Linked DNA regions of Aromatoleum aromaticum EbN1. The protein of the gene in region 1 interacts with the protein of each later gene in a pairwise test. Links are inferred from orthologs where the notes say so. Each region holds a gene or a part of one and is shown on either strand. Other genes may lie near its edges.

Region 1 (2,991 bases):
GCTCACCGCCGCGCCGAGGGCGAGGGCGACACCTTCGGCCACCAGGGCGCCGCCGGGCCGGGCAATCAGCAGGACGCCGACGAAACCGGTCACGACGGCCACCCAGCGCAGCGGACCGATGCGTTCGCCGAGCAGCGGTCCCGCCATCAGCGTGACCATCAGCGGCGCGGCGAAGACGATTGCGGTGGTCTCGGCCAACGGCATCACCTGCAGCGCGGTGATATTGAAGAACGTCACGGCGAGCAGACAGGTGGCGCGGACGATCTGTCGGCCCGGCCGCCTCGTCGTAACGAGTTTGAGCCGCATCGACGGCGCCAGGAGCACCACCATCAGCAGGAAGTGCAGCGCGTAGCGCGACCACACCAGCATCGGGACCGGATAGGTCGCGGCGAGGCGTTTGGCGGTGGCGTCGAGGAGCACGAACAGGAACAGCGCGCCGAGGAGCAGCAGAATGCTGCGCAGCGCATGAGGGTGAGTGTCGGACATGGGGCGGGGGCTCGATTGTTGTGGAGGCAGACGAAGCCCGGAAGTCCCGAGTCGAAGCGCGCGCAGTATTTCCCGCCGGTTTCCTGATTCCCGCTGCCTCGACAAGGTAGTCAGACGACCGCGAGAGGCGAGGTATTCGACGGTTTCGATCGGAGGTTTGCGGCGCTCAACGTCGATTCGATGATCAGCTCGGCGTCATGCAGGTCGATGCGATTCTAGCAGCGCCCGGGCGCGCTTCCGACATCGCATCAAGCCCGACGAGACTTTCAGCGCCCCCGCGCAGCCTTCACGATCCAGCCGTTGAATACGCCGCGCGCGGCTTCGGCGACTTCGCTCGCGGTCAGTCCGATCGGGCCGATGCCTTCGCGGGCCAGGCGGTCGGCGGCCGCGCCATGCAGATGCACCGCTGCAAGCAGCGCCGAACGGGCGGGCCAGCCCTGGGCGAGCAGGCTGGCGATCAGGCCGGTCAGCACGTCTCCCATGCCCGCGCTCGCCATGCCCGGGTGGCCGGTGGTGTTGATGAACCATTGTCCTGTCGTTGTCGCAATGACGCTGCCGCCTCCTTTCAGAACGATATCGGCGCCAAAGCGCGTCGACAGTTCGAGCGCCGAGGCAATGCGGTCAGCTTGCACGCGAGGAGTGCCGATGCCGAGGAGGCGACCGGCCTCGCCGGGGTGGGGGGTGAGCAAGGTCGGGGCCTCGCGTGCGGCGACCTGCGCTTTCAGGTGTGGCGCGTCGGCCAGCAGGTTGAGCGCGTCGGCATCGAGCAGCAGGGGGCGATCGGATCGGGCCGCACGCTCGAGCAGCGCAAGAGCAGTTGCGCTGGTGCCCAGGCCCGGCCCGAGCGCGAGGACGCTGGCCTGTTCGAGAACCTGTTCCGGCCGCTTCAGCATCAGTTCAGGCTGGGTGTGGTCGACCGGGAGCGCGTAATCGTCGACGAGGCCGACATACACCCGGCCGCTCCCGAGTTTCAGCGCCGCCCGGCCGGCGAGCAGCGCCGCGCCGGTCATCCCAGGCGCCCCGCCGATGATGCCGACGTCGCCATAGCTGCCTTTGTGCGTGTTTTGCCGTCGCGGCCGCATGAACTCCCGCACCATTGCGGGGCGGATCTCGAATCCCGGGGGCGAAAGCCAGGCAGCGGGGTCGATGTCGAGCCGATGGACGTGGACCGTGCCGGCGTAGTCCGGCCCGTCGAGCGTGAGCAGCCCGGGCTTGAGCGCGATGAAGGTCAGCGTTGCGGTCGCCTGGAACGCCATGCCGAGGATCGCGCCGGTGTCGGCGTCGAGGCCGCTCGGGATGTCGATCGCGAGCCGCGGCGCCTGCTGCGCGTTCATCGTGTCGATCCAGCGGGCGTAGCGACCTTCGACCGGCCGGCGCAGGCCGATACCGAACAGTGCGTCGACGACGAGTGCCCAGCCGTTCGCCGGTGCGCCGGGAAAATCCGAAACCGTTTCACCGCCGGCTGCACGCCACGCCGCGAACGCCGCCGCAGCGTCGGGCGGCAGACTGTCCGGATTTTCGGCGAACGCCACCGTCACCGACCGCCCGGCCTGCAGGAGCCGGCGGGCCATGACCAGCCCGTCGCCGCCGTTGTTGCCCGGCCCGCACACGATAAGCACGTGTCCTGTACGGTCCTGCGTCAGGCGCACGGCTTCTTCCGCCGCCGCGCGGCCGGCACGCTCCATCAGCGTCGGCTGGGCGAGCGGTGCTACGTGCGCTTCGATGGCGCGGATGTCGGCAACCGGATAAATCGGACTGGGCGGCTGGAACATGGGGTCTCCGGAGGACGAAGGAAAGGCCCGATTCTACCGTCCGGCGATTCGTCGATGATGCGAGCGGGGTGATTCGTGCGATGTCGCAAAGGGTCGGCAGCCGGGCCGGCTGTCGTCACGCTCCCCTCTCTACGGATCCCCGTCCGTCGTGACCCTCAGTTGTCCGGATGCCCGCGGCGCTTCTCGATCCTCGTCTCCTGCACGAGTTCGACGCTGCCGTCCTCATGCTGCGTCTCGAGGCGTACGGTAAACCCCCACAGCCGCGCCATGTGCTTCATGACTTCGTCGATGGTGCCGCCAAGGGGGCGCCGCCGGTATTCCTGATGGCGCAACGTCAACGAGCGGTCGCCCCTGAGATCCACGTTCCAGACCTGGATGTTCGGCTCGCGGCTGCCGAGGTTGTACTGGTCGGACAGGATCTCGCGCACGCGACGATAACCGCGCTCGTCGTGTATCGCCGACACCTTGAGCTTGGACTCGTGCTCGTCGTCGAGAATCGCAAACAGCCGGAGATCACGGATCACCTTCGGTGACAGGTACTGGGCAACGAAGCTCTCGTCCTTGAAGTTCTTCATCGCGAATTCGAGGGTTTCGCGCCAGTCGCTGCCGGCGATGTCCGGAAACCAGGTTCGATCCTCCTCCGTCGGCGATTCACAGATGCGGCGGATGTCCTGCCACATCATGAAACCCAGCGCATAGGGGTTGATGCCGTTGTACCAGCGTTCGTTATAGG
Region 2 (3,003 bases), 2.2 Mb from region 1 along the record:
GTCTTCGACATTCATTCGCTGTCACGACGAGTCGGGCTGAACGGTGTTCCGTACCGCGAATGGTAGAGATATCCGGACCGGACATGACTGAGCGTCGCTCCCCGAACGTTTCCCGCGGCCCGTCCCGGCCAGCCGGTTTCACGCTCATCGAACTGTTGGTGGTGATGGCGATCATCGCGACCCTGCTGTCGATTGCGGCTCCGCGCTATTTCGACCATCTGGACCGGGTGCGCGAAGCGACGCTGCGCCAGTCTCTCGCGGTCGTTCGCGACGCTATCGACAAGTACCGCGCCGATACCGGGATCTATCCGCAGAATCTGGACGACCTGGTGAGCCGGCGCTACCTGCGCGCGGTGCCAAAGGACCCGATCACCGAATCCGACGCGACGTGGAAGCTCCTGGCGCCACCCGATGGCGACGGCGAAAACGAAGGTGTCTGGGATATTCGCAGCGGCGCCGCGGGACAGGCGTCCGATGGCGGAAATTATGCGGACTGGTAGGCGCGAGCGCGGCTACACCTATCTCCTGGTGCTGTTTGCCGCCGCTGCGCTGGGATTGTTCGCAGCCGAAGTCGGAGTCGTGTGGCAGAAAGTGGTGGCGCGCGAACGCGAGGCCGAACTCCTCTTCATCGGCAGCGAGATCGCCCGCGCGATCGGCCGCTACCATGCCGACTCGCCGGGTGCTCCGGCGTGGCCGACGAGCCTCGAGGAACTTGTCGAAGATCGACGCTTCCCGACCGTCAGACGCCATCTGCGGCGCATCTACCGCGACCCGCTGACCGCACGCCCGGACTGGGGACTGGTGCGGGAAGGCCAGGCGATCGTCGGCATTCACAGCCGGGCGACCGGCGAACCGATCCGCAAGGCCGATCTGCCACCCGAGCTGGGCCCCGCCGCGGCCAGTGCGGCGCGCTACGACGAATGGATCTTTCGGCCGGCTGAACCGATCAGCGCGAGCGATGCGCTGCCGGCGGCGGAGAGCCTGTGACGAGAGCTCCGACGGCCGCGGCGGCGCCTCGGCCGTAGCGCACACGGGCAATTGCGGAAGCACCTTGCTGCAATGCGACGCGGGCAAGCTGCGTGAAACGGGAATCCCGTTCGTCCGGCTGTCCCGCGGTCTCGCGCCTGGCGGGCTCAGCTGCCACGCTGGCGCCGCGCCTCGAACAGGCAGATGCCGCTGGCGACCGAGACGTTCAGGCTCTCGACGGTGCCGAGCATCGGGATGCGCGCGAGTTCATCGCAGGTCTCGCGCGTGAGCCTGCGCAGGCCGTCGCCTTCGGCGCCGAGAACCCACGCGACCGGCCCTTTCTGGTCGACTTCGTACACCGATTTCTCCGCCTCGCCGGCCGCGCCGACGACCCAGATGCCCGCTTCCTGCATTTCGCGCAGCGCGCGGGCGAGATTCGTCACGGTGACGTATGGCACGCTGTCCGCCGCGCCGCTGGCGACCTTGATTGCGGTCGCATTGAGGCCGACTGCGCGGTCCTTCGGCGCCACCACCGCGTGCGCGCCCACCGCGTCCGCGACGCGCAGGCAGGCGCCGAGGTTGTGCGGGTCCTGCACGCCGTCGAGCACCAGGATCAGCGCGTTTTCCTCGAGCACTTCGAGGACGTCGGCAAGCTTCAGCTCGCGGCTCTTCGCATCGACGCGCGCGACGACTCCCTGGTGGCGGCGCGTGCCGACCATGCCATCGAGACGCTCCGCCTCCGCCTGGATCAGGCGCACGTTCTGCGACTCGGCGAGCCGCACGACGTCTTTCGCGCGCGCATCGGTGCGCTGTGCGGACAGGTAAAGCTCGAACACCGACTCCGGGTCGCGTCTGAGCTTGCCGAGTACGGCATGGAAACCGTAGATCAGTCGCGATTCCACCCGGCCTTCACGGGCGGCAGGCGCCTCGGGAGCATCACCCCCGTCGGGTTCCCCGCGAGTTCGGACCGGGCTGCGGCTGTCTGCGCCGAAGCCGGCGCCTCGCTGATGCGCCGGGCGCCGGCCAGCTGCAGTCGTGTGGATCGGGCGTTGCTTGCTTGAGGGCTTGTCAGCCACGGGCGGTGCCTTTCTTTTTGCCTGTTGCGGGTTTATCGGTAGCCGGTTCGCCGGCCGGCCTTGCCTTGCGAGGCTTCCTGGCGACCCCCTCTTGCGGCGCGGCCGCCTGCTGGTCAGGCGTGACCGTTACGGGAGGCTGGAACAGCGCGGCGACCTGCTTGCGTCCGCGTCCTGCCCGCGGGGCAGCCGGCGCATCGACGAGCGCGGTCGCGACCTCGGCGACTTCCGCTGCTTCGCCTGCGTGACCGAACTCGACCTTCTCGGTCCGCTTGCGCTCCTTGGCGGTCTTGCCGACCCGTTCGGTCGGCCGCTGCGGCCCTTCGATCAGGCGGAAATCGATCTTGGTCGTCTCCAGATCGACCCGCACCAGTTGCACGCGTACGCGGTCGGAAAGCCGGTAACGCGCCCCGGTGCGCTCGCCGGCCAGTTCGTGGCGCGTTTCGTCATAGTGGAAATAGTCGCTGCCCAGATCCGAGATATGCACCAGCCCCTCGATGAAAATGTCGTCGAGGGCGACGAAGAGGCCGAAGGGTACCACCGCCGACACGCTGCCGGAAAACTCCTCGCCGACCTTGTCCTGCATGTAATAGCACTTCAGCCAGGAGACGACGTCGCGCGTCGCCTCGTCGGCGCGCCGCTCGGTCGCCGAGCAGTGCATGCCGATCTGGTCCCAGTCGCCGGCCTCGTACGTCCGGTTCTCGAGCGCGGCCTTGATCGAGCGATGCACGAGCAGGTCCGGGTAGCGCCGGATCGGCGACGTGAAGTGCGTGTAGGCCTCGTACGCGAGGCCGAAGTGGCCGACGTTGTCCGGGCTATACACCGCCTGGCGCAGCGAGCGCAGCATCACCGTCTGCAGCAGCTGCGCGTCCGGGCGCTCCTTGACTTTCTCGAGCAGCTTGCCGTAATCCCCCGCCTTCGGCTCGTCGCCGCCGCCCAGGCCAAGCCCGAATTCGGTGAGGAA
Region 3 (3,011 bases), 960 kb from region 1 along the record:
CTGGATTGGCTCGCAGAGTCGCAGTTGGCTCGCAGAGTCGCAGCAGTTGCGATCGAATGTCCGCCGGCGACGCCGTCAAATTCACGGTGGCAAACCGAATATGGTGTCCTTGGATCACCACCGTCTCGTCGACCATCTGACCGATCGCTGGATGCAGCAACAACCCGCTGGCGCAATCGGCAAGCGCCTCGCCGCGCCCCACCTGAGAACGCAAGTAGGCATAGATCTGGTACACATAGCCGCTACGCAGGGTTTCCTCACGGTACCAGCCAGTTGTCACGATCGACGTGAACTTAGTGTCGATGACGATCCGCCGTCCAGATGACGGATGGTCGAGCACGACATCGGTTCGCATCGTCGGCAGGATCTTTTCGATCCCAGCAGTCTTCTGCTCAATCTGCCAGCCCATAGTGCCGCCGCACAGCACCCGCCATCCTCGTGGGCTCAACACCACGTCGTAGAACCCGCCCACCGCTCGCTCGAACAGTCGACGTACCCAGGTCGCTTCACGATCCGGTAAAGAGAGCACATTCGCGCCCGATGCCTCCGTGGGAAGCGCCAGATCGAACGCCAGCTTCGCAGCTGCCACCATGAACCGGTCGTCCACATCGTTACGGCCAAAACGATCTGTGCTCATTTGGGCCCGTGTCGGCGCATCGCCAGATACACCCATTGCTTTCATGCCGCTTGCAAGTGACCGGCACCGATGGGCAACGTCCTTCCTCCGCACGACCCTGGATACGGATTCCAAAGCTGCACGGACAAAGCGATTACGCGGGGTGTCGATGGTGAGCTCGTCGAACCGGCATGCCACCAAACCCCGATCCAGCAATTGATGACGCTCGGTGGCCAGAACATCGATGCGACCACGCACGCGGTTGAGCACGGCGTCACGAGATCGATAGCCGAGACTTAAGCGACGACGCTGTCGAACCTCAACCGCATGGGCAAGAATCTCGGCGACCAGGTCTGGCAGCTCGTCCGGGCTGTCTTCCAGACCGACCTTGCCGATACCGTGAGTGCGGAACAGGTCCGAGGCATAGAGCATCAGCAGCCAGATGTTGCGCACCGGAATGTGTCCGATGAACCCCTCAGCAGTCGCGGACGAATCTTCTGCCTCTTCTGCGACAGCGTTCATCACCAGCCCTGCGTCAGCCGTGCAATTGCCTTTTGTGCTTCGTCGGGCGCGTCGAACCAATATTCATCCAACAGCGGGCCGATCTCCGTCTCCACGATCTGCCGGAACCAGTTCTTCGTGTCTCCTGCTTCCAGCCGATGCGCAGGTGTGACATAGCTGTGGCCAATCCGGAACTGCTTACCAAGACGCGCATCCGCCGCGATTTGGTCGTTCAGCTCGGCGATTCGGCGTTCGATATCCGCCACCAGGGCTGGATCGACAGCACACTCCTTGACCACCCAATCCCGCCAAGCAGGGCTCAACCTCGGCTCCAGTCCAACGAAAGCAAAGCGGCGACGCAGTGCCAGATCGACCAGCGCAAGTGATCGGTCGGCGATGTTCATGGTGCCGACCACATAGAGATTCTCGGGAATGTGGACGGGACGACGCTTGCCATCTGCATCGGGATAGCAGAGTTCCAAGGCCTCGTTGGGCGTGCGTTTCCCAGCCTCCAGCAGCGTCAACAGCTCCCCGAAGATCTGCGCCGGGTTGCCACGGTTGATCTCCTCGATCACCACTACAAACCTAGCGGACGGGTCTTTGCTCGCAGCCTTGATCGCCTCCATGAAAACGCCGTCCGCCAGCGACAACTTGCCTTCGCCGGTCGGGCGCCAGCCCCGAACGAAGTCCTCGTAGGACAGGTTGGGATGGAACTGCACAGCGCGGACCTTGCTGTCGTCCTTCTGTCCCATCAACGCAAACGCCAGCCGCTTGGCGAGCCAGGTCTTGCCCGTGCCCGGAGGGCCCTGAAGGATCAAGTTCTTCTTGGTGCGCAGCCGATCGAGCAGCAGATCGATCTCGGGCCGCTCGAGGAAGCATCCGTCCTTGAGAATGTCCTCGACCGAATACGGAACGATCGGCGCAGCCACTTGGACGGCTTCGCCAACCTCACCTACAGCTGCCTGATCCTCCGCGACATCATCGACAAGATTACCGGCTGGAACAGCCTCGTCGGCGGGATCTTTGTAGAGCCAGGAAGCCAGAGACAGAGAGGTGGCCCCGATTGTCTGGACAGGGAATCCGGTTCGATAAGTGGAGCCTTGCCGGTTAGGGCCGGGGGCCCGAGGTCTGGGTTGGTTTTGACTTTCTCATATTTTATAAAAATCGGTTCGAGCTCGGTGGAGCTTGTGGGCGAAGGGCTGCGCGGTGGGAAAGTCGTCAGACTTTTCCACGGCAAGCGGCCCGGTGCGCGAAGCGCATCGTCCATAAATCCACGGAGCCAGCCTTTGTGCCGTCATGCCGCCAGCGGCGTCTCATCGCGGAGCGCGCCGAAGTACGCCTGGTCGGGGGTGCGCCCGTCGTGAGCGCGGTGCGGCCGGCGTTCGTTGTAGAAGCGCAGGTAGGCGCCCAGGTGGGCCTTGGCCTCGGCGACGCTGTCATAGGCCTTGAGGTACACCTCTTCGTATTTCACGCTCTTCCACAGCCGCTCGACGAAGACGTTGTCGCGCCAGCAGCCCTTGCCGTCCATGCTGATCTGGATGCCGTTGTCTTTGAGCAGGTCGGTGAAATCGGTGCTGGTGAACTGGCATCCCTGATCGGTGTTGAAGATCTCCGGGCGGCCGTAGCGATGCAGCGCTTCGCGCACCGCATCGAGGCAGAAGTCGGTGGTCAGCGTGTTCGACAGCCGCCACGCCAGCACTCGGCGCGAGGACCAATCGATGATGGCGAACAGATACACGAAACCCTTGCGCATCGGGATGTAGGTGATGTCGGCGGCCCACGCCTGGTTGGGGCGTTCGATCTTCAGATCCCGCAGCAGGTACGGATAGATCTCGTCACCGCGGCGGCGCCGGGACGTGTTGGGCTTGCGATAGAGCGCCTCGATGCCCATGCG

Evidence for each region.
Region 2: the proteins of EBN1_RS14050 (region 1) and rlmB interact in binary tests that used the Escherichia coli proteins (3 or more experiments, as listed by UniProt). The link is inferred for Aromatoleum aromaticum EbN1 from one-to-one orthologs.
Region 3: the proteins of EBN1_RS14050 (region 1) and EBN1_RS18680 interact in binary tests that used the Escherichia coli proteins (3 or more experiments, as listed by UniProt). The link is inferred for Aromatoleum aromaticum EbN1 from one-to-one orthologs.

Annotation. Positions count from the first base shown.
Region 1 is NC_006513.1:2,946,069-2,949,059, forward strand. The notes cover bases 6-2,842. They hold EBN1_RS14050 (bifunctional ADP-dependent NAD(P)H-hydrate dehydratase/NAD(P)H-hydrate epimerase), read right to left. Parts: upstream 2,259-2,842; coding sequence 753-2,258; downstream 6-752. Other genes in these bases: EBN1_RS14045 (DMT family transporter), read right to left, coding at 6-486; EBN1_RS14055 (SpoVR family protein), read right to left, coding at 2,414-2,842. Outside these bases: more of EBN1_RS14045, read right to left, coding at 1-5; more of EBN1_RS14055, read right to left, coding at 2,843-2,991. UniProt on the Escherichia coli protein: Bifunctional enzyme that catalyzes the epimerization of the S- and R-forms of NAD(P)HX and the dehydration of the S-form of NAD(P)HX at the expense of ADP, which is converted to AMP.
Region 2 is NC_006513.1:730,547-733,549, forward strand. Bases 2-2,850 are described here. They hold rlmB (23S rRNA (guanosine(2251)-2'-O)-methyltransferase RlmB), read right to left. Parts: upstream 1,869-2,850; coding sequence 1,134-1,868; downstream 2-1,133. Other genes in these bases: EBN1_RS03410 (type II secretion system protein), read left to right, coding at 2-66; EBN1_RS03415 (type II secretion system protein), read left to right, coding at 84-500; EBN1_RS03420 (general secretion pathway protein), read left to right, coding at 487-987; rnr (ribonuclease R), read right to left, coding at 2,035-2,850. Also shown: more of EBN1_RS03410, read left to right, coding at 1-1; more of rnr, read right to left, coding at 2,851-3,003. UniProt on the Escherichia coli protein: Specifically methylates the ribose of guanosine 2251 in 23S rRNA.
Region 3 is NC_006513.1:3,910,660-3,913,670, reverse strand. The notes cover bases 93-2,949. They hold EBN1_RS18680 (AAA family ATPase), read right to left. Parts: upstream 2,047-2,949; coding sequence 1,138-2,046; downstream 93-1,137. Other genes in these bases: mcrC (5-methylcytosine-specific restriction endonuclease system specificity protein McrC), read right to left, coding at 93-1,138. In the rest of the region: more of mcrC, read right to left, coding at 1-92. UniProt on the Escherichia coli protein: Recognizes N4- and C5-methylcytosine (and 5-hydroxy-methylcytosines) produced by a broad range of DNA methylases and appears to act against 5-methylcytosine preceded by a purine residue. Binds to DNA containing methylated cytosines; also binds to GTP.